One region of the Paenibacillus stellifer genome, then DNA from elsewhere that is predicted to be linked to it. Evidence: riboswitches for the same ligand, from Rfam matches in the RefSeq annotation. Region 1 holds a riboswitch; the other holds the start of a gene.
The links. Region 1 has a riboswitch for cobalamin ahead of PSTEL_RS02485 (anaerobic ribonucleoside triphosphate reductase). Riboswitches for the same ligand answer to the same signal wherever they lie in the genome.

Region 1 (11,049 bases):
CTTTCCCACTTATACAGAATTTATTAAGGTAGGCAGAGAAATTGCGGTCAAGTACTGGTGGCCATTGTTCCAAATCGGACTACCTGCCCTACTTCTGATAGTAATGCATATACGTAGAAGAAAAAGGCATACCTAAACTCTCAATTATTTCGTTAACAGTTAACATTACCGACCATTTTCTATAAATCGGGCATCAGCTCGGTTAAAGAGTATTATTTAAGCCACTCGACGTGTATCGTAGAGCTCTTTTTCTCCCGTGTTAAACATAAAGCGACAAATTCAGGGCATTATAGAGAAAATTCAGAAATACATCAACGGAGGGACATGTATTTGGATAAGAAATTATTGGCCGCACACGAGTCGCTAGAGATTCATGAACTGCTCAACTTCAAAACGCTCTGTCTCGCCAAATCCAAGTTAATACAAGGACTTGTATTTGATCAAGACTTGCGGGCACTTATGGAGAAAGATGTACAGCAATGCATTGAAGGGATTTCCGATTTACAGGCGGTCTACGCGCAAGCCCCATTCCGAAAAGAAGTACCGGAAAACCGTCCAACCCCCATCCTAAACTAAGGAGACGACGATGAATCACGATCATTTGGACCCGATAAATGCGCTTTATATGCCTGAAATGGCTGATGCCACTTTTGCAACTGACTTCCTGTCCCGTGCGAAGCAGGGCGTGCGCAATATTGCGTTTGCTCTAACCGAGACAGCATCACCCGAAGTTCGTGAACTGCTAAAAAAAATGCTGACCCAAGCGATTGCCCTCCACCAGGAAATTACGGCACTGATGATCGAAAAAAAGTGGTTCCATCCTTATGAACTCGGTGAACAGTACAAATTAGACCAACTTTCAGCAAACAATATAACCCTTATTGGAAAAATGAAACTTTTCCCGGCCGATACTTCAAGAAAAGGAATGTTTGATCAAGCGCCAGATGAATCTTCGAAAGCGAGTGAACTCGAACATGAAAGCCGTAACATACCAAGGCGTTAAAAACATCGCTGTCAAGGACGTCCCCTACCCCAGAATCGAGAAGCCTGACGATATGATCGTGAAGCTGACCAGCACCGCCATTTGCGGCTCCGATCTGCATCTGATTCATGGAATGATTCCCAATCTGCACGAGAATGATGTTATCGGGCACGAGCCAATGGGCATTGTGGAGGAAGTTGGCCCAGGCGTCACCAAGTTAAAAAAAGGCGATCGTGTCATCATTCCATTCACCATTGCCTGCGGAGAATGCTTTTACTGCCGACATCAGTTGGAAAGCCAGTGTGATCATTCCAATGACAATGGCGAAATGGGCGGGTATTTCGGCTATTCTGGAAATACCGGCGGCTATCCTGGCGGACAGGCTGAATATTTACGGGTACCTTTTGCAAATTTCACTCATTTCAAAGTTCCAGAAAGCTGTGAAGTTGCCGAAGAAAAACTTATTCTTATCGCCGATGTAATGACGACTGCGTTCTGGAGCGTTGATAACGCTGGAGTTAAGAACGGCGATACGGTTATTGTTCTAGGATGCGGCCCAGTTGGGTTGCTTGCACAAAAATTTTGCTGGTTGAAGGGCGCCAAGCGGGTTATTGCGGTCGATTACGTCGACTACCGTTTGCAGCATGCCAAAAGAACTAATCACGTCGAGGTTGTGAATGTTGGACAGGAATCCAATGTTGGCGGGTTTTTAAATGAAATGACTCAAGGCGGAGCAGATGTTGTCATAGATTGCGTTGGGATGGACGGCAAGATGAGCGACCTCGAGTTTCTCACGAGTGGCATGAGGTTACAAGGAGGAGCGCTAGGCGCAGTTATCCTTGCATCGCAGTCCGTTCGCAAAGGGGGTACTATCCAGCTAACAGGCGTTTATGGCGGCAGGTACAATGGGTTTCCACTAGGTGATATTATGCAGCGCAACATTAACATCCGTTCCGGACAAGCTCCGGTTATTCATTATATGCCCTACATGTACGAGTTGGTATCTAGCGGGAAAGTTGATCCAGGGGATATTGTTACGCATGTATTGCCACTAAGCGAAGCCAAGCATGGATATCAAGTATTTGACACGAAAACGGAGAACTGCATTAAAGTTATTTTGAAACCCTAAAGAACTGGAGGAATTGGATTAATGAGTTACGCATTCCATGAGGTGTTGGATGTTCATGAGATCACAGCATTCAAAACCATCTGCCTAACCAAAGCCAAAACAATGCAAATGCTTGTGTCAGATCCCCAGTTAAAGTCGTTGATGCAATTGGATGCAGAAATATCTGCCAGCCAATTGCAAGAGTTAGGCAGTATTATAAAAAAAGCCAAGGAGCAGGAATTCACTTATGAACCCTATCATTGAATATTTAACCGGGCTAAATACGTTAACCGATCAAGTCATTGCATCCGATTTACTCTTGTCCGCAAAGAATGGTGTACGCAGCTATGCAATTGCCATTACAGAAGCGATCACTCCGGAGATCAGAAGAACACTCGAACAGCAATTGGAGCAAAATATCGATCTGTATGAGCGAATCTCAACTTATCTGATAGAATGTAAATGGTACCAGCCTTGGCTTGTTAAGGATCAGCTTCAGATGGATTTAAATAATATTGAAACTGCCCTCAAATTACCATGAGGGCAGTTTCAATATTGTTAATACTACTGCTTTTTGTATTGCGTTTGTTAAGCCCAAAGATCATATTGAATTCTAACAAAAGGTTCAGAAAATCACACTTTAATCAGTCGATGCGAGCGGCACGGATTGGTTCACCTGGTAAAACAGTTCTTCGACTTGTTCAAACGTGCAATCCCGGAATTCAGTGACGGTGAAGTTATAAGTCAGGAACTCGAACTGTGTGTTACAGAATAACCCCGAGCATTTCCTGCCAGCCAGTTTCTTACAATTGAAATCTGCCGTACCGCTACTGAGCTTGTAAAGACCATCCTGAAAGAGAAACGTAGATTCCCAGCGCTGCCGGCCATCAATGACCCAAACGTTATCATCTCCATTGTCCCATACCAAAATGTTCGGAATGTACCAATCCTGAATCATGGATTCGACCAGAAAGGAACGCCGATCATTTTTCCATACGGAGTTGCGATGAAATGGAAGATCAAACCGATTCCGCTCCCGCATGTTCAAAAGGCTTTTTGTTGTCCGTTGGATACTTGCTCTTTTCATTTTCATTAGAGTTTCCTCCCCGAATATAAAAACAAACCGGAGGCTGATACCCCGGTTTGTTCACTCGCAATTCACACTATGTTTCTGCCTTATACTCTCCGTTCTACTTCCACTACATTGCTACAATCCCGTTTTGATGACTTAGCTCAACAGATGAGAGAAAGATATCCCCTCTATTCCGCTTTCTGGTTTTTTTGATTAGCTCTCAGAAAAGAACCGACCCAAGCTAGTAATGCCGCCAAGATTGGAATATGGTCTGGTGAAAATCGAGTTGTGCCAAATAACGTATTAAGCGCTTCTGAAATCATGTTTCCGAACATCCATTTAATTATTATCCCTCCAAAATAGCCCAAAGAAATATTAATGATTGGCCTAAGAAGTCGGGAGATTTACAACAAAACGGCGCGGTTTCCGAAATCTCGGAAACCCGCGCCGTTATTGACTTTCTTGGGATGCTGGTGAAGGGAATTGAACCCCCGGCCTACGCATTACGAGTGCGTTGCTCTACCCCTGAGCTACACCAGCATAACATTTAATTTGCGTCACAACAGAAACTATTATACCGCTTCTGACGAGAAAAGCAACTGTTTTTTATAGCAACTGTTCTGCTCAACCGAGTCCGCCGCTCCCCTGCCCTACACCTGATGGCTGTGCAGGGAAACGGCGGCCCCATCTAAGTCAGCGGACATAGCCCGCCGCCTCTACTCGCCCTGCAGCTTCCGTTCCACGGACTCCAGCTTCTGCCGGCTGCTGCCCGCCTTGTCGCGGCGGTCGTCGATCTTGAGCGACGTGGACACGCGCTGCGCTCCGCCGTTAAACGGCGACTCATGCAGCACCTCCACCGCTGCGAAGATGCGGGAAATCGGGCCCTCGATAATCGTGCCCATTGAAGTCAGCTCATAGGTGATACCCTCCACGCTCTCCAGCGCGCGCTGCATGTCGGCGACATAGCTGCTGAGGCTCGTGCTGCCCGTTCCGATCGGAATGACGGTAATTTCAGCGATTGCCATCGATATACCTCCTTTATTTCCCCTGCCGGGATTTGACGCGAATATCCGCTTCTCGCGGCTCTTCTTCCATTGTAGCAATTGAACGCAAGAGCCACAAATCCGCAAGCTCCAGAGGCCTATTTTTCTCTCCCAAAAATCTGCATTTTGTATCCCGGTCTACGCTAGATTGTGCCAAAATCAATAGGCGAAACGGCCACTGCATTCCCGGAGTTTTCCCCATATCTACCCAATCTGGGGATAAATCTGTGGATGGTTTGTGGACGAGATGTGGATTTCCCAAGGTCTGTTGTGGATGATGCTGTGGATATTAAGTTCACAAAAAATATGTTTACAGATACAATATATTGGGTTATTTTTAATAAGCAACAACAAAATATAGTAGATTCGGGTGTCCGAGCTCCAAAATGGAAGCCCGGGCTTAAAAGGGAAAGCGGTGCGAAACCGCTGCGGTCCCGCCACTGTAACCGGATGTCCGTCCTCTTCAAACGCGCTAGAGAACGAAGACGGCATCTTCCGGCACATGCCACTGAAAGCCGCCATTCGGGCCTTTGGGAAGGCGCCGGAAGATGGAACGGAAGCCAGGAGACCTGCCTGCATCTAGTGACGCCAATTGAAGTCCTGCGAGGAACAGGAGAGGTGTCCGCTATGCGCCTTCTTGAGGGTGCGCCCTGCCTTGGGCGGTCCAATCGACATAGTGGCATTTTCTGCGGTTTCCTGCGCGGAGAATGCCTTTTATATTTTTACATACTCAAGGATAGAATCGCTGGACATTATGGAGAGGAGAGCTGCATCATGACGCTGCTGGAGAAATGGCAGACTGACGGGCAAAGCGTGAACGAAGAGCTTTTGGAGGAAGTTATCGGACTGGGGCGCGATATCATCGACAGCCGGGATATGGACCTGCTGCGGGAGAATGCCAACCTGAACGGAGAAAGCTTCTCCGGCAAAATGAGCAAATTCGGCAGCGAGTACTCGAAATGGTACGCCCGCAGCTTCACGATGCCCCCTCATCTCGTCAAAGCGATCAAGGAAAATGTCGTGTACGTCCATGATCTGGATCAATACGTCATCGGCACGACCAACTGCATTTTCATCCCGTTCGACAAGCTGCTGCGCGAAGGCTTCAATACGGGCAACGGCAGTGTCCGCCCGCCGAATTCCATCATGACGGCGATGGCGCTGACGGCGATTATTTTTCAATCCCAACAGAACGCGCAGTACGGCGGGGTGTCGGGAAGCAAGCTCGACCATGATCTCGCACCTTATGTCGCCAAGTCCTTCGCCAAGCTGTTCCGCAAGGGGCTGAACTATTTTGAAGAAGCGGCAGATAGTGCAGAGCTCGGTGAAATCACCATGAGCCGGACCGACCTTCAGGAACGCTATCCGAAAGTCTACCGCTTCGCCATGAAAGAGACGCAGGCCGAGACGCTGCAGGCTGCCGAGAGCCTCATACATAATCTCAATACGATGTCCTCCCGGGCAGGCGGCCAGATTCCGTTCACGAGCATCAACTACGGCACCTGCACGACGCCGGAAGGACAGCTGGTAATCGATTCCCTGCTGACGGCAACGATGAACGGGCTCGGCAGCGGCGAGACGCCGGTGTTCCCGATCCAGATTTTTAAATGTAAAAAAGGCGTCAACCAGCAGCCCGGCGATCCGAACTACGAGCTGTTCCTGAAAGCTGCGGAATGCTCGGCCCGGCGGCTGTATCCGAACTTCGCGAACCTGGATGCTCCGCTGAATCTCATGTATTACGATCCGGCAGACCCGGATACCGAATTTGCCACGATGGGCTGCCGCACCCGGGTGCTCGGCGACCGCTTCGGGCGCAACCGCTGCTCCGGCAAAGGCAATCTGTCCTTCAACACGCTGAATCTGGTGCGGCTCGGCATCCGTCACGGCATCGCGACGGGCCGCCGGCTTGCGGCGGACGAGCAGGGCTTCTACACCGATCTCGATCATTATATGGAAATCGCGCTGGAGGGCCTGCTTCACCGGTTCCACATTCAAGTCAAGCAGAAGGCGAAGGCCTCGGACTTCATGATGCGCGAAGGCGTGTGGGAAGGCGGCGAGCATCTGGCGCCGGACGATTCCGTCGGCGATCTGCTGAAACATGGCAGCCTGTCCATCGGCTTCATCGGCCTCGCGGAGTGCATGAAGGCCATGTACGGCAGACATCATGCCGAAGATGCCGACGTATATGCCAAGGGATTTGAAATCATCCGGCATATGCGCGAGTTCTGCGACCGCAAGAGTGAAGAGCTGGACCTCAACATCACCCTGTTCGCCACCCCGGCGGAGGGGCTGTCCGGCAAGTTCACCAAGATCGACCGCCGTGAGCACGGCGCGATCGCGGGCGTAACGGACCGCGAGTACTACACGAACTCGTTCCATGTACCGGTCTACTACCAGACGGGAGCGGCGAACAAGATCAAGCTGGAGGCGGCATTCCATGATCTTTGCAACGCCGGTGCCATCTCCTATGTAGAGCTGGACGGGAACGCGCGAAGCAATCCGGCGGCTTTTGTCAAAATCATCCGCTACGCGCTGGATCAGGACATCAGCTATTTCAGCATCAACCATCCCGTAGACCGCTGCTCGGGCTGCGGCTACGAGGGCGTGATCGGCACGAACTGCCCTTCCTGCGGAGCGCATGAGGAAGAAGTGCATATGCGCCGCCTCCGCCGCGTGACGGGCTACCTCACCGGCGATTACCAGACCCGATTCAACGCGGCCAAGCAGGCCGAGGTCCGGGACCGGGTGAAGCATCTGTGAATCTATGCGGCTACTACCCGGAATCAATCAATGAAGGCGACGGCATCCGGGCCGTTCTCTTCATCAGCGGCTGCCGCCACCGCTGCCCCGGCTGCTTCAATCCCGAAACGTGGAACTTCACGTACGGCGAGCCTTTTACCAGGGAGCGGCAGGCGGAGATCATCACGGAGATCGCCGCAAATCCGCTGCTCGACGGGCTGACGCTGGCGGGCGGAGATCCCTTTTTCTCAGCTGCCGAAGTGTCTGATTTCATCCGCGAGCTGCGCGCCGTTCTGCCGGATTACCCGGTGTGGATCTACACCGGCTACACTTACGAAGAGCTGACGGCATCGCCCGGCTCGCCGGAGTTCGAACTGCTGTCGCTCTGCCAGGTCGTGATCGACGGGCGGTTCGTCGAAGCCCTCAAGGACACCACGCTCCGCTATAGAGGAAGCTCGAACCAGCGGATTATCGACGTGCAGGCCAGTCTCGGAAAGGCGGAGCCCGTACTGTGGGCGCCCGCCGTATGGAAATAGCATGAAATAGCTCATGAAACCCTGCCGGACTCTATCCGGTTATGGAGCGCCCTCCGCGCTCCATACAAGCTGATATGCTGAGCTTAAGAACTTGAGAACTTAACAAACTTGCCGATATGAAAGCAGCCGGGCAACCGGCCTTTCCGGAGGCACAGAACCATGTTCTCAAGTTCTTTTCAGACCCGATACCTTAATTTTTGATATTGAAAACTTGAAAGGAAGCGATCGATATGCCTCAACTCGTAGTGAAACCCGACAACCGTCAGCTTGCTTTTGATGAAATGCGTCTGTCCGTATACGCCGACCGGATTTTGAAAGACCTGGAGGGTCTGAATAAGGACACGCTGCTGCGCGGCGTGAACGCCAAGCTCCGCCGCGACGAAGTCAGCGGTGAGGAAATCAGCAGTGCATTCACGATGAGCGCGCTAGAGCTGGTCTCGAAGGAAGAGCCGAACTGGAAGTTCGCCGCCGCCCGCTCCCTGCTGACCTCCCTGTACAAAAAAGCCGCGGTGAACCGCCGCTACAAGGCTTACCCGGATGAGCCCTACGGCGCACTGTATCCGCTGATCGAGGCTCTCGTCTCCAAAGGCGTGTACCGCGAGGAACTGCTGACCGCCTATACCAAGGAGCAGATCGACGAGCTGGCATCCTGCATCGATCCTTCCCGTGATCTGCTGTTCGACTATATCGGCCTTCTTACTCTCTCCGACCGCTACCTGGCCCGCGACTTCGAAGGGCGCGTCATGGAACTGCCGCAGGAGCGCTATATGGTCATCGCCATGTACCTCATGCATCAGGAACCGGCCGAGAAGCGGCTGGAGCTCGCGAAGGAAGCCTACTGGGCGATGAGCAACATTTATATGACTGCCGCCACTCCGACCATGTCCAACGCGGGCAAAAAGGTCGCCGGCCAGCTCTCCAGCTGCTTCATCGACACGGTTGACGACTCCCTGGAAGGCATCTTCGATTCCAATACTGATGTGGCCCGTCTCAGCAAAATGGGCGGCGGCATCGGTGTCTACCTCGGCAAGGTGCGGGCACGCGGCTCGGATATCCGCGGCCACAAGAACACCAGCTCCGGCGTCATCCCCTGGATTCGCCAGCTGAACAATACCGCCGTCAGCGTCGACCAGCTCGGCACCCGCAAAGGCGCGATTGCCGTATACCTGGACGTCTTCCATAAAGATATTCTCGCCTTCCTTGACCTCAAGCTGAACAATGGCGACGAGCGCATGCGCGCCCATGACGTCTTCCACGGCGTCTGCCTGCCCGACCTGTTCATGGAAGCTGTCGAGGCGCGCAGTCAATGGAACCTGTTCTGCCCGCATGAAGTCAAGAAGGTCATGGGCTGGAAGGACGAGAACGGCCGCGCGCTCGGTCTGGAGGATTTCTATGACGAAGAGTTCGGAAACGGAGCTTTCCGCGAGAAGTACGCCGAGGCCTCCGCTCATCCGGAGCTGTCCCGCATTACCGTTCCGGCTATCGATATTATGAAACGGATCATGAAATCGCAGCTGGAGACGGGAACGCCGTACATGTTCTACCGCGACACGGTGAACCGGTCGAACCCGAACCGCCACAAGGGCATGGTCTTCTCCTCCAACCTGTGCACGGAAATTATGCAGAACCAGTCCGCTACCGTGGTGGAGCAGGAAGAACTCGTAACCAAGGACGGCCAGACCCGGATCGTCATCTCCAAAATCCCGGGCGACTTCGTCGTCTGCAACCTGAACTCGATCCATCTTGCCCGCGCGGTTCCGGCCGGTGTGCTGGAACGCCTCATTCCGATTCAGGTGCGCATGCTGGACAATGTGATCGACATCAACAATATCGAAGTGCTGCAGGCGCAGTACACGAACAGCCAGTACCGTGCCGTAGGCCTCGGCACCTTCGGCCTGCATCATCTGCTGGCGCTTGAAGGCATCCGCTGGGAGTCCGAAGAGGCCGTGGAATACAATGATCATCTCTATGAGAAGATCAACTACCTGCTCGTTCGCTCCAGCATGGAGCTGGCCCGCGAGAAAGGCCGTTATCCGAAGTTCGCCGGCTCCGACTGGGAGACAGGCGCCTACTTCGACCATCGCGGCTATACGAGCGGCGAGCGCGAGGGCAAATACGTCACGACTGCACAGTGGCGCGAGCTGAAGGAAGAAGTTGCGCGTGACGGCGTCCGCAACGCCTGGATGTTCGCGATTGCGCCGAACGGCTCAACATCGATTATTGCCGGCTCGACAGCCAGCATCGACCCGCTGTACGATCTGCTTTCCTACGAGGAGAAGACGACCTACAAAATCGCGAACCCGGCCCCGGACCTGTCCGAGAAGACGATCTGGTACTACAAGACGGCGTTCCTGATCGACCAGAACTGGTCCATACGCATGGCTTCGGCCCGCCAGCGCCATGTCGACCAGGGACAGAGCTTCAACCTGTACGTGCGACCGGACATCAAGGCGACCGACTTCCTGGACCTGCACCTGAACGCCTGGAAGGGCGGCCTGAAATCGACCTATTACGTGCGCAGCCGCGCGCTTACCATTGAAGAGTGCGAATCCTGCGCGAGCTGAGTTGCTTCTATGAAGCTGAATGTTGAAACAAGCGTGCGGCTCCAGGGAATGCTTGAGCTTCCCCTCCGCGCCTGGGTTTCAACTCTGAAATCTGACGGAGCAACATCTCGCTCCGCAGAAAGTTGGATAAGAAGAAATAACCAAGGAGTGAACCATCATGCAGCTGCAAAAAATATTCAACACCGAAGCGCCCAACCAATCGACCCGCATCATCGAAGGCGAATGCTCCGGCATCCTGAACTGGAACGACATCCGGATGCCGCATATGTATAAACTCTACAAAGTACTGCTCCTGAACCACTGGATCGCGGACGAAATCCCGATGTCCAAGGATGCCCAGCAGTTCCCGCTGCTGGAGGCCGAGGAACAGCGCGTGTTCAAGATCAACATCTCCCTGCTCGCCGTGCTGGATTCCATGCAGACCATGTTCGTGGGTGATGTGAAGCGGTATTTTACCGACTCCTCGCTGGAAGCCATCTCCGCGATCATCGGGCAGCAGGAGGTCGTGCACAACCAGTCCTACTCCTACGTCCTCTCCTCCATCGTGTCCGAACAGGAGCAGAAGGAAATCTTCGAATACTGGAAGCATGATCCGGTTCTGCTGGAGCGCAACCAGTTTATTTCGGAGATTTACCAGGAGTTCCGCGACAATCCGTCGCGGCAGAGCTTTTTCCAGGCGCTGGTGGCTGACCTGATTCTGGAAGGGATTTTCTTCTACAGCACGTTCGCCTTCTTCTACAACCTGGCCCGCGACCAGAAGATGATGGCGACCAGCCAGATGATCTCTTACATCCAGCGCGACGAGAACCAGCACTGCTATTTCTTCGCCGAAGTGTTCAAGCAGCTGCTCAAGGACTTCCCGGAGCTCGATACGAAAGAGAACATGGACTATGTGTACCAGACGATTGACCGCGCGGTAGAGCTTGAGACGAACTGGGCCTATTATACGCTGGAAAACGTGCGCGGCATCGATCTCGGCGAGCTTTCCGACTACATCAAATTCAT
Region 2 (11,049 bases), 630 kb from region 1:
TTGGGCTCGGCATCCTGTTCGACAACCGTCATTTGGCCCGGAGCTTCGGGCTCGGCGGCCTCGTGTCCGGCCTGCTTGCGGGCCTGACTCTGGAATACGGGCTTGGCGGGGAAGCGGTGCTTGACGTTATGGTCCGGCTGCTGGCTGTGCTTCTGCTCGCCGGCGTGATGGCTCTGTTCACCGGAGTTGTTCCAGTCGGCGAAGGACGCCTGACCCGCCGGGGAAGCAGAGCCGCGCAGCAGCCGGCACGCCCGACGCGAGGCTTCCCGTCACGCGGAGGCAAGGGCAGCAAGGGCTTTTAGCCCGAGCGCCCGGGTTTAGCCCGAGCGCCCGGGTTTAGCCCGAGCGCCCGGGTTTAGCCCGGGCGCCCGGGGCAAGACCGCATTAAATGCGCCCCAACAATAAGGAAAGGAGCTTGGCGGCGATGAGGTACATCGAGCAATCGCCAGGTCTTCCCGCCATCGGAGGCCTTACCTCCCGCGTGGAGGACCGGATCTGCATGCTGAGATGGCATTGGCCGGAAGGGCTCCAGGCCGTATATATTCACAAAAGCCCTGAAGGCGGAGATCCTGCGGAATCCGCCGCTCTCTCCGGTCTGAAGCTGTACACCCGGGAAGAGTACAAGGCGGGCTCGGGCTTTCAGGACCGGCTCGAGGAGATCGGACCGGTGGTCTACACCGTGCTCGCCCGTCATACGGAGGACGGAGAGACAGTGCTCGTCCGGCAGGATGACGGAGCCAACCGGATTACGGTCAGCGCGGGCAAGGCCCGGATCTATGTGGATATTGACCGCAAGCGCGGCCTGTTCCGCAAGGAGCAGAGCATCCGGATGACGATAACGGCCGAAGTGCCCGTCGGCAAGGATGTGCTGTGCTATGTCAAGAAGCGCGGCGGCTATCCCGCCGCGAAGGAGGACGGGACGCTGTTCCCGTTCGTGAAGGATTTCGCGCCGGGACGCAACGAGCTTCCGCCGATCGAGGTCGGCCGGGATGACTACGTCCGGATTTTCTTCACCGACGGCCCCCGCTACGGCCGCTATTACGAGCTGGTGCCGGTGCGTTAAATGTTGATGGACGCCCGCTGTCCGGTGTCAAAGGACGCATCCGGGCGTTATCCTTAAAGTTATGGATTATAAGCTATACGCTTAAATAGGCCCTGAATTTTTCCGAGAAACGGGTACCGTCCTCCATAGGACGGCGCAGCCGTTTCTTCTTAGGAGGAATAATCATGTCATTTTTCAGCAGGTTTCTGAAGAAGAGCCAGCCGCAGCAGCGGCCGCTGTTCTACGATATCGTATGTCCCTACTGCTTCAGCAAATTCGAGCCCTCGCAGACCGTCTTCCGCGCGGCGCACAGCCGGGAGGATGACGAGGACTACGCGCTCGGCGAAGATGACGCGCTGAACCGGTACCGCGAGCGCTTCGGCCTCGATTCGGTAGACGATCTGGAAGCGATCCTGGTGCCGGCCGACATCCCTGAGGAATACCACCACTACAGCGACAACGTGCTGACCGGGCTGACCGACCGCTACGGCGTCCTGACGCGCAAGCGGCTCTGCCCGTACTGCCACAACGAGCTGCCGGTGACGGCGGGCAAGGTGCCGAGCAACATCATTTCCATCATCGGCGCATCCCAGGTCGGCAAATCCGTCTATATGACCTCGCTGATCCACACGCTCCAGCACACGACGGCCGGTCATTTCGACGCCGCCTGCATGCCGCTGAACGCCAAGATCAGCCAGAAATTCCGCTCTCTGTACGAAGATCCGCTGTTCCAGCGGGGCGATCTGCTGTCCTCCACCCAGAAGGAGAAAATGCAGGAGCCTTTTATTTTCCAGTTCGTGTTCAAGGATGAAGAGAAGCCGCCGCTGACGCTCGTCTTCTTCGACGTGGCGGGCGAAGGCATGGTCGATCAGGACTATCTCGGGCTGCACGGGCAGCATATCAAGAACTCGGCTGGCATTCTGTTCATGGTCGATCCGCTGCAGATCCGGTCCATCCGGGATAAAATCCGCATCAACATCGGCGACCGTCCAGGTGAATGGGTATCCCAATACGACGAGCCGCGCGATGTGGTGCTGACGCTGTTCGGCGATTTCATCGCCTATCAGGAGAAGAGCAGAACCGACATTCCCACAGCGGTCGTGCTGACCAAGAGCGATATGCTGTATTCCCTGAAGGACGAGGACGGGGACTATATCAAGGCGAACAGCAACGTATTCAACAACTATGTGCACCGCGGCACACTGAACCTCAGCGAAGTGGACAATATCGACGGGGAAATCAGCCGGTTTCTCGCCAAGGTGGACCGTCCGTTCAAGGATACGATGGACGTGTATTTTTCGGATACGGCCTATTTCGCGGTGTCGGCACTGGGCAGCAATCCGGTGAATCAGAAGATCGAGGGCGTCGTCAGCCCGATCCGCGTGGACGAGCCTTTCCTGTGGCTGCTGCATAAGCTGAAGTTCATCGAGGGAGGCGATTAAACGGTGGGCATTCAAATGGAGACGGCCGTCCAGCAGCAGATGTATACGCGCCAGCGGAGCGGGATTTTCCGGTCAACGGAAGGCTTCGATACGGTGGCGAAGTCAGGCGGTCTCGACAATAATTTTATCAAAAAAGTTCTCCATCCCTTCTGCTTCTACGACGCTCCGGCGGAGCTTGCATCCAAGGGAGAGAAGGACGAGTCGCAGTACCCGCAAGCCCTGCATTTGTTCCATTTGGAGAGCGGGGAGACGGTGCTGGGACAGAGCCGGTTTCAATCCGCGGATTTCACGGGACTGCGAAGCGCTTTTTTCACGCATAACTATGTTCTTCCTTCTTCGCGGGCCGATGAAATCGTCACCCGATTCAGTGATTATCTGGACGCGGAGTTTGCGGAGGGGTTCTCCGGAGAGCCGGGAGAAGCGCTGCCGGAGCTGGCCGCCGTTCCCGCTTCAAGAAGTTCCCGTCCCCGTCCGGAAGAGGTGCTGCGAACGCTTGGCATTGGCGAGGATATATTCAAAAGCCTGTTGCATTCCGCGATGCAGTCCATAGCCGGCAAAAAGAAAATATACGTCACGCTGAACGTGCCGGTGGCGCGGCTGCCCAAGGCGGCGGCAGACCTTACATGGGTGCTGCTGGGCGCGCTGCCGTTCGAGTTCCGGCGCAGACTGGGCGTGCTTACATACGCGGCGGAGCCGCAGAGCCGGAAGTACATCCACCTGACCTTCGTGGAATCCGGCTCGCTGCGTCCCGGCGACCGGGAAATCGAGAAGGATTATCTCTTTGATCTGGCCGCCGGGCGGACGCAAAATACGGATCTGGCTCCCAATACTCCTAGCCCTTTCCTCGATCTGGCGTGGGAGCTGCTCCACCGGGGCAGAGATGCCATGGATGACTTCGGTGCATTCGCGGACGGGATGCTCCAGGGAGAAGGCTTCGAGCGGAAGCTGTCGCTTGCGGCGTACAACGAGCTGGCAGCGTTCTACCGGATCGAACAGGGTGACGAGGGACTGTACCGGGAGAACAAGGCTGCCGTGCTCGGCGGGCTGCTGAGCTATCTGGAACGGGAAGGCGCGTTGGAGTCGAAAATCCGGCTTAACGATCTGTTCCTGGAACGGTTCGACCGGGAGTTCGACGAGATCCGGCAGAAGGGCGTACCGGAGCCAGCTGTGCTGGAGAGCTTCCGGGATTATTTCTCGCTGAAGGGCCACAATTATCGGACGCGCATCGTCGATTATTTCATCAATGGCATGCTGAACGCGCAAAACGCCGGACGGGACGACGCGCTGGCGGCGGCATTTCGGGTAGTGGAGGGCAGCAGCGAACTGGCGGCCGCGTTCTTCGGCAAGCTGCTCAGTACGCCGGTATTCGCGCGCCTGCTGTTCCAGCCGTATGTGGATGCCCGGCTGGCTTCTGCCGAACAGACCGCGGATTTGATGGAGTTTGTGGCAGACTGGGACCGGTTCATGCCGGAAGCGCTCCGGCTGCCCGCGCTCCGGGACGGGCTGCGGGATTATTTGCCCGAGAAGCTGGAGAGGGAAGAGGATTCCGTCTTGGCGGTGGCCGCGATCCACGACTATATCGAGCAGGCGGAGAAGAGCCGCCGCCGGGGAGCCGGCATCGGCCTGGACGCGCTGGCACTGATGAAGGAGCTGGCGGCTTCGGCTGACCGTTATCTGCTGACCCGGCTGTCGCTTGAGGAGATTACGCAGGAGCAGCTGCTTGAGCTTACTTTCGTACGCTACTCGCTCGATATGGGCGAGTGGGACCCGCCGCTTGATCTTCAGAGCAGACGGAAGGCGAATGTGCTGCGGGCCGCTTACCGCTGGTTCGGCGAGGAAGACCCGGATGCCGGGATTTTCGAGAAGCTCGCGCCGCAGGAGCTGGACGATGTACAGCTCCTGGGGCAGCGCTGGCTGAAAGAGAGCCGGGGAGCGGAGCCGTTTGCCCGGATTCCGCTCGCCTTCTATCACAGCATGAACCGCGAAGGCGGACCGCTGGAATATGAATCCGTGCTGGATCATGTGCGGCGCAAGGCTGGCGACAAGGAGACCGTGTACCGCTTCCTCGCCTGGTCGCAGGACAAGCCTCTGTTCGCCGTCTCGTCCAAGAAGCTGTATCCAGGCTACCGGCGGGCGATTTTGAAGCATTTTGCGGCTCATGACCGTGAAGCGTTCAAGAACCGCGATTTCCGCAAAAACGAGCTGGCCGCCGCAGGCCCCGCCCTGCAGGGAGTCTACACGGAGGCCCGCAATCAATTGGCGCCGCCGCTCCGGAAATGGGCGTCCCGCCGCTTTCCCTTTCTCCTCGGGACGGCGGTGATTGTGCTGCTGGCCGCGACGCTGCTCGTCTTCCTGCTGACGAGAGGCGCCGGCAACGAAGCGGCGCCGGCCGCTTCGCCGGCGCCTACCGGGGCCGCGATGCCGTCGGCCCCGGCCTATCTCCCGGCCGCCGTATATCTCGGCGGCGGCGAAGACGGACGCTCGCTGCTGTTCGCCTTCGCGAGCGCGGATGACTGCCGCCAGTTCAACCCGGCGGAAGTCACGGTGGATACGGGCGCGGGCGAGCCCGTTATCTATAAGGTGAGCAGCCTGTCCCACGGCTGCTCGCTGCCCGGCGGCTCGCCTGCCGCAAGCGGCGAGCCAGGCTCCGGCGCGGCATCCGGCACGGCCGCGCCGGAAGGCAGCGCGCTCCCGGCGTCAAGCGCGGGAGCGGACAACAGCGCAGCCGCCGCAGATAACGCGGCGGGCGGCGCTTCACCATCTCCCGCAGCCGGGGGAGATGGTACATCAGCATCCCCGGCTGTTTCCGGGGATGGCGCTACCGCTGCAAGCGGAGCGGCAGCGGCGTCCGCGTCGCCGGGCGGAACGGCTTCGCCCGCTCCGGCCGGCGGCCAGGGCGCGGCGGGAAACGCAGTCGCGCCTTACCAGGTGACCGTGACGCTCGCCTCAACTCCGACGCTGACAGCCGGAAGCACGATCAAGGCGGAGGACTACACGCTCGTCCTGATGGACAACCCGCTGGCGGCATCTGCGTCGCCTTCACCGTCGCCATCTGCGGGCGAAACCGCAGAGCCGTCTGCGGAATAGCGGGAGACTGCCCCGTGATACCATAACCCTGCACGGCGCCTTCGCCTCCCAAGGATAAACGCCTTATGGTGTCTTCTGACGCCATGCGTTTACCGGGAAATAGAAGACCATGATAAGCGCTCAGCTTATACATTCTTCTATTTCGAGCTGCGAGGTCCGTCATACGGGGTTATTTTTGCGATAGAGGGATGCCGCGGGCATATTCTTCGCACTGTAAGACTTTAGGATATGGACAACCTTCACAATTACCGATATGATAAATGATGTTTAAAAATGAATACGTCTTAAAAAAGGTGCGGGTCCCTTGCGGGCCCGCTTAAAAGGGAAGCCGGTTGAAATCCGGCGCGGTCCCGCCACTGTAATTGCGGAGCGTCCCTCCGAGTTAGCTGGCCACTGCTCTCTTGATGGAGCGGGAAGGCCGGAGGGAAGCGGTGAGGCATAAGCCAGGAGACCTGCCTTTTTGTCACATACGGCAGCGCGAAGCGCCAGACGACTTCGCTTCGCGGCGTATGTTATTCGGGCGGCGGACAGAGATTGCGGTCCGCTCCGCCCGGATCAGGAGCGGATGTCCTTCGGGGGGTGAGGGCATCTGCGCGGAAGAACCGGCCGATATCCGGAATCGATGCTGCATCGTTTCCGGCTCTATGAGAAGACCGCTCCCTCTTGGGGGTGGTCTTTTTTTCCCGGGAATAGAAGGGCCTACAAGCCTCACCGTGTAACCGGCCCGATATTTCCCATGTACGCTTGACGTCTTTAGGATGCGGACTTCGCGATTATCCTTGATGAACGACTCCCGACTATTTTTACAGGAAAGAGGATGAGGCAATGCTGCACAGAGTTTATTCGAGAGCAAGCGCGCTCGGAATGGCATTATTGTTAGTTATTTCACTGGTTGGCGGATCTTTCTCCTCAGGAGCAGGCACGGCAGCGGCTGCTGCATCCGGCAGCTCCGCTTCGGCGGCAGCTTCCAGCAGCTCTGTCAGCGCAACCGAGGCGGTCTATTCGGCCGCCGAGTATGTGCTGAGCCAGGGCGTAACTTCCGATTGGCAGGCAATCGGACTGGCGCAGGCGGGATATCAACTCCCCGCTTCCTATGTAACGTCTCTGGAAAGCCAGGTTAAGACTGGCGCCGCCAAGTTCTCGGCAACGGATTATGCGCGCACGGTGCTGGCGGTTAAAGCGGCCGGTCAGGACCCGACTTCTTTTGCCGGAGTCAATCTGGTTGAGAAGGTATACGGCAACACCGGACTGAAGGGAACGCTCAACGGCTATGTGTTCAGCCTGATCGCTCTCGGCTCCGGGGATTACAGCATCCCGGCCGGCGCGGTGTGGACCAAAGACAAGCTCGTTCAGCGGATTCTGAAGAGCCAGAACAGTGACGGCGGCTTCACGCTGATTGCCGGAAGCGCAAGCGATCCCGACATGACGGCCATGGCGCTTACCGCGCTGTCGCCTTATAAAGGACAAGCCGATGTGGACGCAGCTGGTAAAAAGGCAGTAGCCTGGCTGTCCAAGCAGCAGTCATCGAACGGCGGCTATGGCGCGAGCAGTGAGAGCGCAGCGCAGGCAGTTATCGCACTGTCGGCCTATGGCATTGACCCTGCCGGAGCCGATTTCACCAAGAACGGCGCGACGCTGGTCAGCCGCCTGCTGAGCTTCCGTCTCGCGGACGGCAGCTTCTCGCACACACTGGGCGGCGGCAGCAATGTGCTGGCGACCGAGCAGGCGCTTGAAGCGCTCGCGGCATATGGCCTGTATGCCAAAGGCAACGGCAATCTGTATGACTTTACCGCTAACCCGCTGGCTGCAAAGCCGAAGGTGCAGGTAAGGGTTGACGTAGAAGGACCGACAGCTTCCATCGGCGGCGGCACGGTCTATAGCGGCATTGCCCTGGACGCGTTGAACAAGCTGGCCCAGGCCGAAGGCTTCGCCGTTGAGACGAAATCCAGCTCGTTCGGCATCTTCGTTGCCGGCATAGGCGGTGTGGGTTCGGCAAGATTCGGCGGATATGACGGATGGATGTACACGATTCAGCGCGGAGGCAAGTGGCTTAACGTCTATGACGCGGTTGACCAGCTTACGCTGCAGGCAGGCGATCATCTCGTGTTCTACTACGGGGATTATGGCGTAACGAAGCTGGTGGATTCCGTCACCTATCAACCGGCTGAACCGAAGGAGGGCACACCGCTTCAAGTCACTGTGAGCAGTCTCGCCTGGGACTTTGACGGCAATCCCGTAACTGCGGGCGCAGCAGGCGTTACCGTCTCCATCGGCGGGAAGACGGCAGTGACCGACGGCAAGGGCGTCGCATCGTTTGGCTCTGATCTGCCTCCAGGCAGCCAGACGGTGGAGATTACGGGCTATAAGGAGAATGCAGTACCATCAGTGGTCCGGTATACGGGCTCCGTGAAGGTGACCGCTCTGACGATTTTCACCGACGAGAAGCAGATTTCGCCTTGGGCGGTGGCATCCGTACATGCCGTATATAACAGCAAGCTGATGGAAGGCGTAGGCAGCGGCAAGCCGACCTTCGCTCCGAAGGCGAAGATCACCCGCGCCCAGTTCGCAGCCCTGCTGCTTCGTCTTACGGGCAATGAACCGTCAGCTTCCGGCACCGCAAGCTTCAGCGACGTGAAGGCCGGTTCGTGGTATTATGGTTATGTTGTGAAAGCGAAAGCGCTCGGCCTGATCGGCGGCGTAACCACGACATCCTTCAAGCCGGACGCGTACATTACCCGCCAGGATATGGCGGTCATGATTGCGCGGGCTTACAAGCTGTCTCCTTTGACGAAGACCACTTTCACCGACAGCGGCAAAATCAGTTCGTACGCGCTGAACGCCGTGAACGCCATGACGGAAAAAGGCTACATGACCGGCATCGGCTCGGCCTTTGATCCGCAGGGTCTGGTGACGCGCGAAATGGCGGCTGTTGTAGCCTCCAGATTGCCTTAAGCCTTAACCTTAAGCAAGAAGTCAAACTTTAAGCTCAGGGCAGTCCCGCTCTTCCGAGCAGGAGTATTCAAATATTCGAAGGTGCGGATCGCCGCCGGAACCTTGGCGGCGCCCGCGCGCCAATTACATTCCACATCGAACGGGGGAGGCAAGAGTGCCCCCGTTCTTTCCCGTTTAATGGAGGTGCAGGTCAACGATGAGGATTACGTTCCGTCAAGCCAGTGCAAGACTGCTCCCGGTGCTGCTGCTGTCCGCCGCCCTGCTGTCCGGCTGCGCTTCGGACCGCGGCGCGGCCCCGGCGGGCAGTGCGCCGCCCGCCGCCCAGACCGCCGCCGCCGAGGATATCGGCGGCGCATTGGAGCCGGCTTCCGCTTCGCCGGAAGCCGGCTCCGTGCCCGGCGCGGATGCCTCGCCGGGCGTGACAGCGGCCGCCGGAACGCCAGCGGCCGCAGAAGCCTCGGCCGGGGCGGCGACCGCCCGGCCGTCATCAGCTCCCGGCGCTGCGCAGCCGGGAGTCGGAACCGCCGCCGCAGGCACAGCGCCGGCGGCATCCCTCCGGGCCGGAACTGACGGCCCGGGCAAGAGCGCGCCGGCCGGCAGCGCGGCGCCCAAGGCATCGGCGGCGGCGAAGCCCGCCGCCTCGGCGCAAGCTTCCGCCGGCACCGTGAAGCCGGCGGCCACGGCCAAGCCGTCCCAGGCTCCGGCGCCATCCCCCTCGCCCAAGGCGACGTCCGTTACCATGTCGATCATAGGCGACGACCAGACCGGAACGATTCTGCCGCCGACCGCAGTCGATGTGCAGGAGGGAGATACGGCACTGGAGGTACTGAAGCGGGCCACCCGCGCCCGCAAAATCCAGATGGAGTACAGCGGAGCCAAGGCCTTCAGCTATGTCCGGGGGATCGATAATCTGTATGAGCAGGACCGGGGTGCGGAGAGCGGCTGGATGTACCGGGTGAACGGTGAATTCCCGAGCGAAAGCGCAGGGGCGTACCGCCTCTCTCCGGGGGATAAGCTCGACTGGCTGTACACGCTGGATATGGGCAAAGACCTGGGAGCTCCAAGATGAGCGGCTTCCGGTCTATGCACCCGGCGGTGACGATCGTCTACTACGCCGGTCTGCTGGCGTTCACGCTGCTGCTCTTCCACCCGCTGTTTCTGGTTACGGAAATCGCAGCTCTGACCGGGCTGCTCGTTCTACAGGGGCAGGGGAGAACGCTGGTACGGAGTCTTCCCTTTGTCCTGATCGTCGCAGTACCTGCCGCGCTGCTCAATCCGCTGTTCTCGCATCGGGGCGCCGTCATTCTGTTCTATTTTATGGACCAGCCCATTACGCTTGAGGCTGTGCTCTACGGGCTCATGATGATGCTTGTGCTGCTGTCGGTGGTTATTTTGTTTCTGTCTTACAACTACACGGTGACACCGGACCGTTTCCTGTATTTGTTCGGCTCGGCGGCCCCCACAACCGCCCTGCTCGCGCTGATGACGCTCCGCTTCGTGCCGCTCTTTCAGCGGCGGCTTGCGAAGATCACGCTTATTCAGGGAGCGCGGGGGATTACTGTGGCTAAAGGCAGCCTCCGCGCCCGCATGTCAAGCGGCATGACGCTGCTGAAGACGCTCCTGAGCTGGTCGCTGGAGGAGGCGCTGCAGACTGCGGACTCCATGAAAGCCCGCGGCTATGGAATACGCCGCCGCAGCTCCTATTCGGTTCACCGGCTGGAGCGCCGGGACCGGGCGGCTCTGATCGTGCTGGGAGCCACGGCTGCCGGCATTGTGTGGGGCTGGTACGAAGGATTCGGATATATCATGATCTATCCCCGGATGCGTCCCCATATGTTTACATATGCCGAAGCGGGGATGTACGCCGCCTTTTGCTTATTTACGATGCTTCCGCTGTGGGTGGAAGGGAAGGAGATCTGGTTATGGAAATACTCCGGGCGCAGGAGCTTTCGTTCCGCTATCCCGAAGCGTCCCGGCCTTCATTGGACCGAATATCGTTCGGAATAGAGGAAGGGGAGTTCATCGTTCTCTGCGGGCCTTCGGGCAGCGGGAAGACGACGCTCCTTCGGCATCTCAAACGGGAGCTTGCACCGGTCGGGGAGAAGAGCGGAACCGTGCTGTACAGGGGGATGGAGCTTGGCGAGCTTCCGCCCGAGACGGCCGCCGGCGAGATTGGCATGGTCTTTCAGAATCCGGATGCGCAGATTGTCATGGAGACCGTATGGCAGGAGCTGGCTTTCTCTATGGAAAATATGGGGCTGCCGCCTTCCGTGATGCGCAGCAGACTGGCGGAGTTCGCCGGATTGTTCAATCTGGAGCCGCTGCTCTATAAGCCGGTTCACGAGCTGTCTGGCGGCCAGAAGCAGCTGGTCAATCTTGCTTCCGTGCTGCTGCTTCACCCCCGGCTGCTGCTGCTCGATGAACCGACATCCCAGCTCGATCCTGTGGCGTCCCGGGAGTTCATCCATCTGCTGCGGAGGCTGAACGAGGAATTGTCGATGACGATTATCCTGAGCGAACACCGCC

Region 2: it holds a riboswitch for cobalamin, as region 1 does, so the genes downstream of both, PSTEL_RS26040 (S-layer homology domain-containing protein) here and PSTEL_RS02485 (anaerobic ribonucleoside triphosphate reductase) in region 1, are expected to answer to the same signal.

Annotation. Positions count from the first base shown of each region.
Region 1 covers NZ_CP009286.1:509,304-520,352, reverse strand. The annotation lists gene PSTEL_RS02535 (GerAB/ArcD/ProY family transporter) at 1-136, shown strand, start outside; gene PSTEL_RS02530 (hypothetical protein) at 331-576, shown strand; gene PSTEL_RS02525 (spore coat protein) at 587-1,003, shown strand; gene PSTEL_RS02520 (zinc-dependent alcohol dehydrogenase) at 975-2,111, shown strand; gene PSTEL_RS02515 (hypothetical protein) at 2,133-2,354, shown strand; gene PSTEL_RS02510 (spore coat protein) at 2,338-2,631, shown strand; gene PSTEL_RS02505 (DUF262 domain-containing protein) at 2,731-3,183, opposite strand; tRNA gene PSTEL_RS02500 (tRNA-Thr) at 3,631-3,702, opposite strand; gene PSTEL_RS02495 (MTH1187 family thiamine-binding protein) at 3,879-4,187, opposite strand; cobalamin riboswitch at 4,557-4,796, shown strand; gene PSTEL_RS02485 (anaerobic ribonucleoside triphosphate reductase) at 4,980-6,965, shown strand; gene nrdG (anaerobic ribonucleoside-triphosphate reductase activating protein) at 6,962-7,480, shown strand; gene PSTEL_RS02475 (ribonucleoside-diphosphate reductase subunit alpha) at 7,711-10,044, shown strand; gene PSTEL_RS02470 (ribonucleotide-diphosphate reductase subunit beta) at 10,202-11,049, shown strand, end outside.
Region 2 covers NZ_CP009286.1:1,142,868-1,153,916, forward strand. The annotation lists gene PSTEL_RS05250 (vWA domain-containing protein) at 1-302, shown strand, start outside; gene PSTEL_RS05255 (hypothetical protein) at 425-1,063, shown strand; gene PSTEL_RS05260 (TRAFAC clade GTPase domain-containing protein) at 1,228-2,484, shown strand; gene PSTEL_RS05265 (GAP1-N2 domain-containing protein) at 2,488-5,571, shown strand; cobalamin riboswitch at 5,846-6,045, shown strand; gene PSTEL_RS26040 (S-layer homology domain-containing protein) at 6,397-8,523, shown strand; gene PSTEL_RS05275 (DUF4430 domain-containing protein) at 8,720-9,592, shown strand; gene PSTEL_RS05280 (energy-coupling factor transporter transmembrane component T) at 9,589-10,530, shown strand; gene PSTEL_RS05285 (ABC transporter ATP-binding protein) at 10,446-11,049, shown strand, end outside.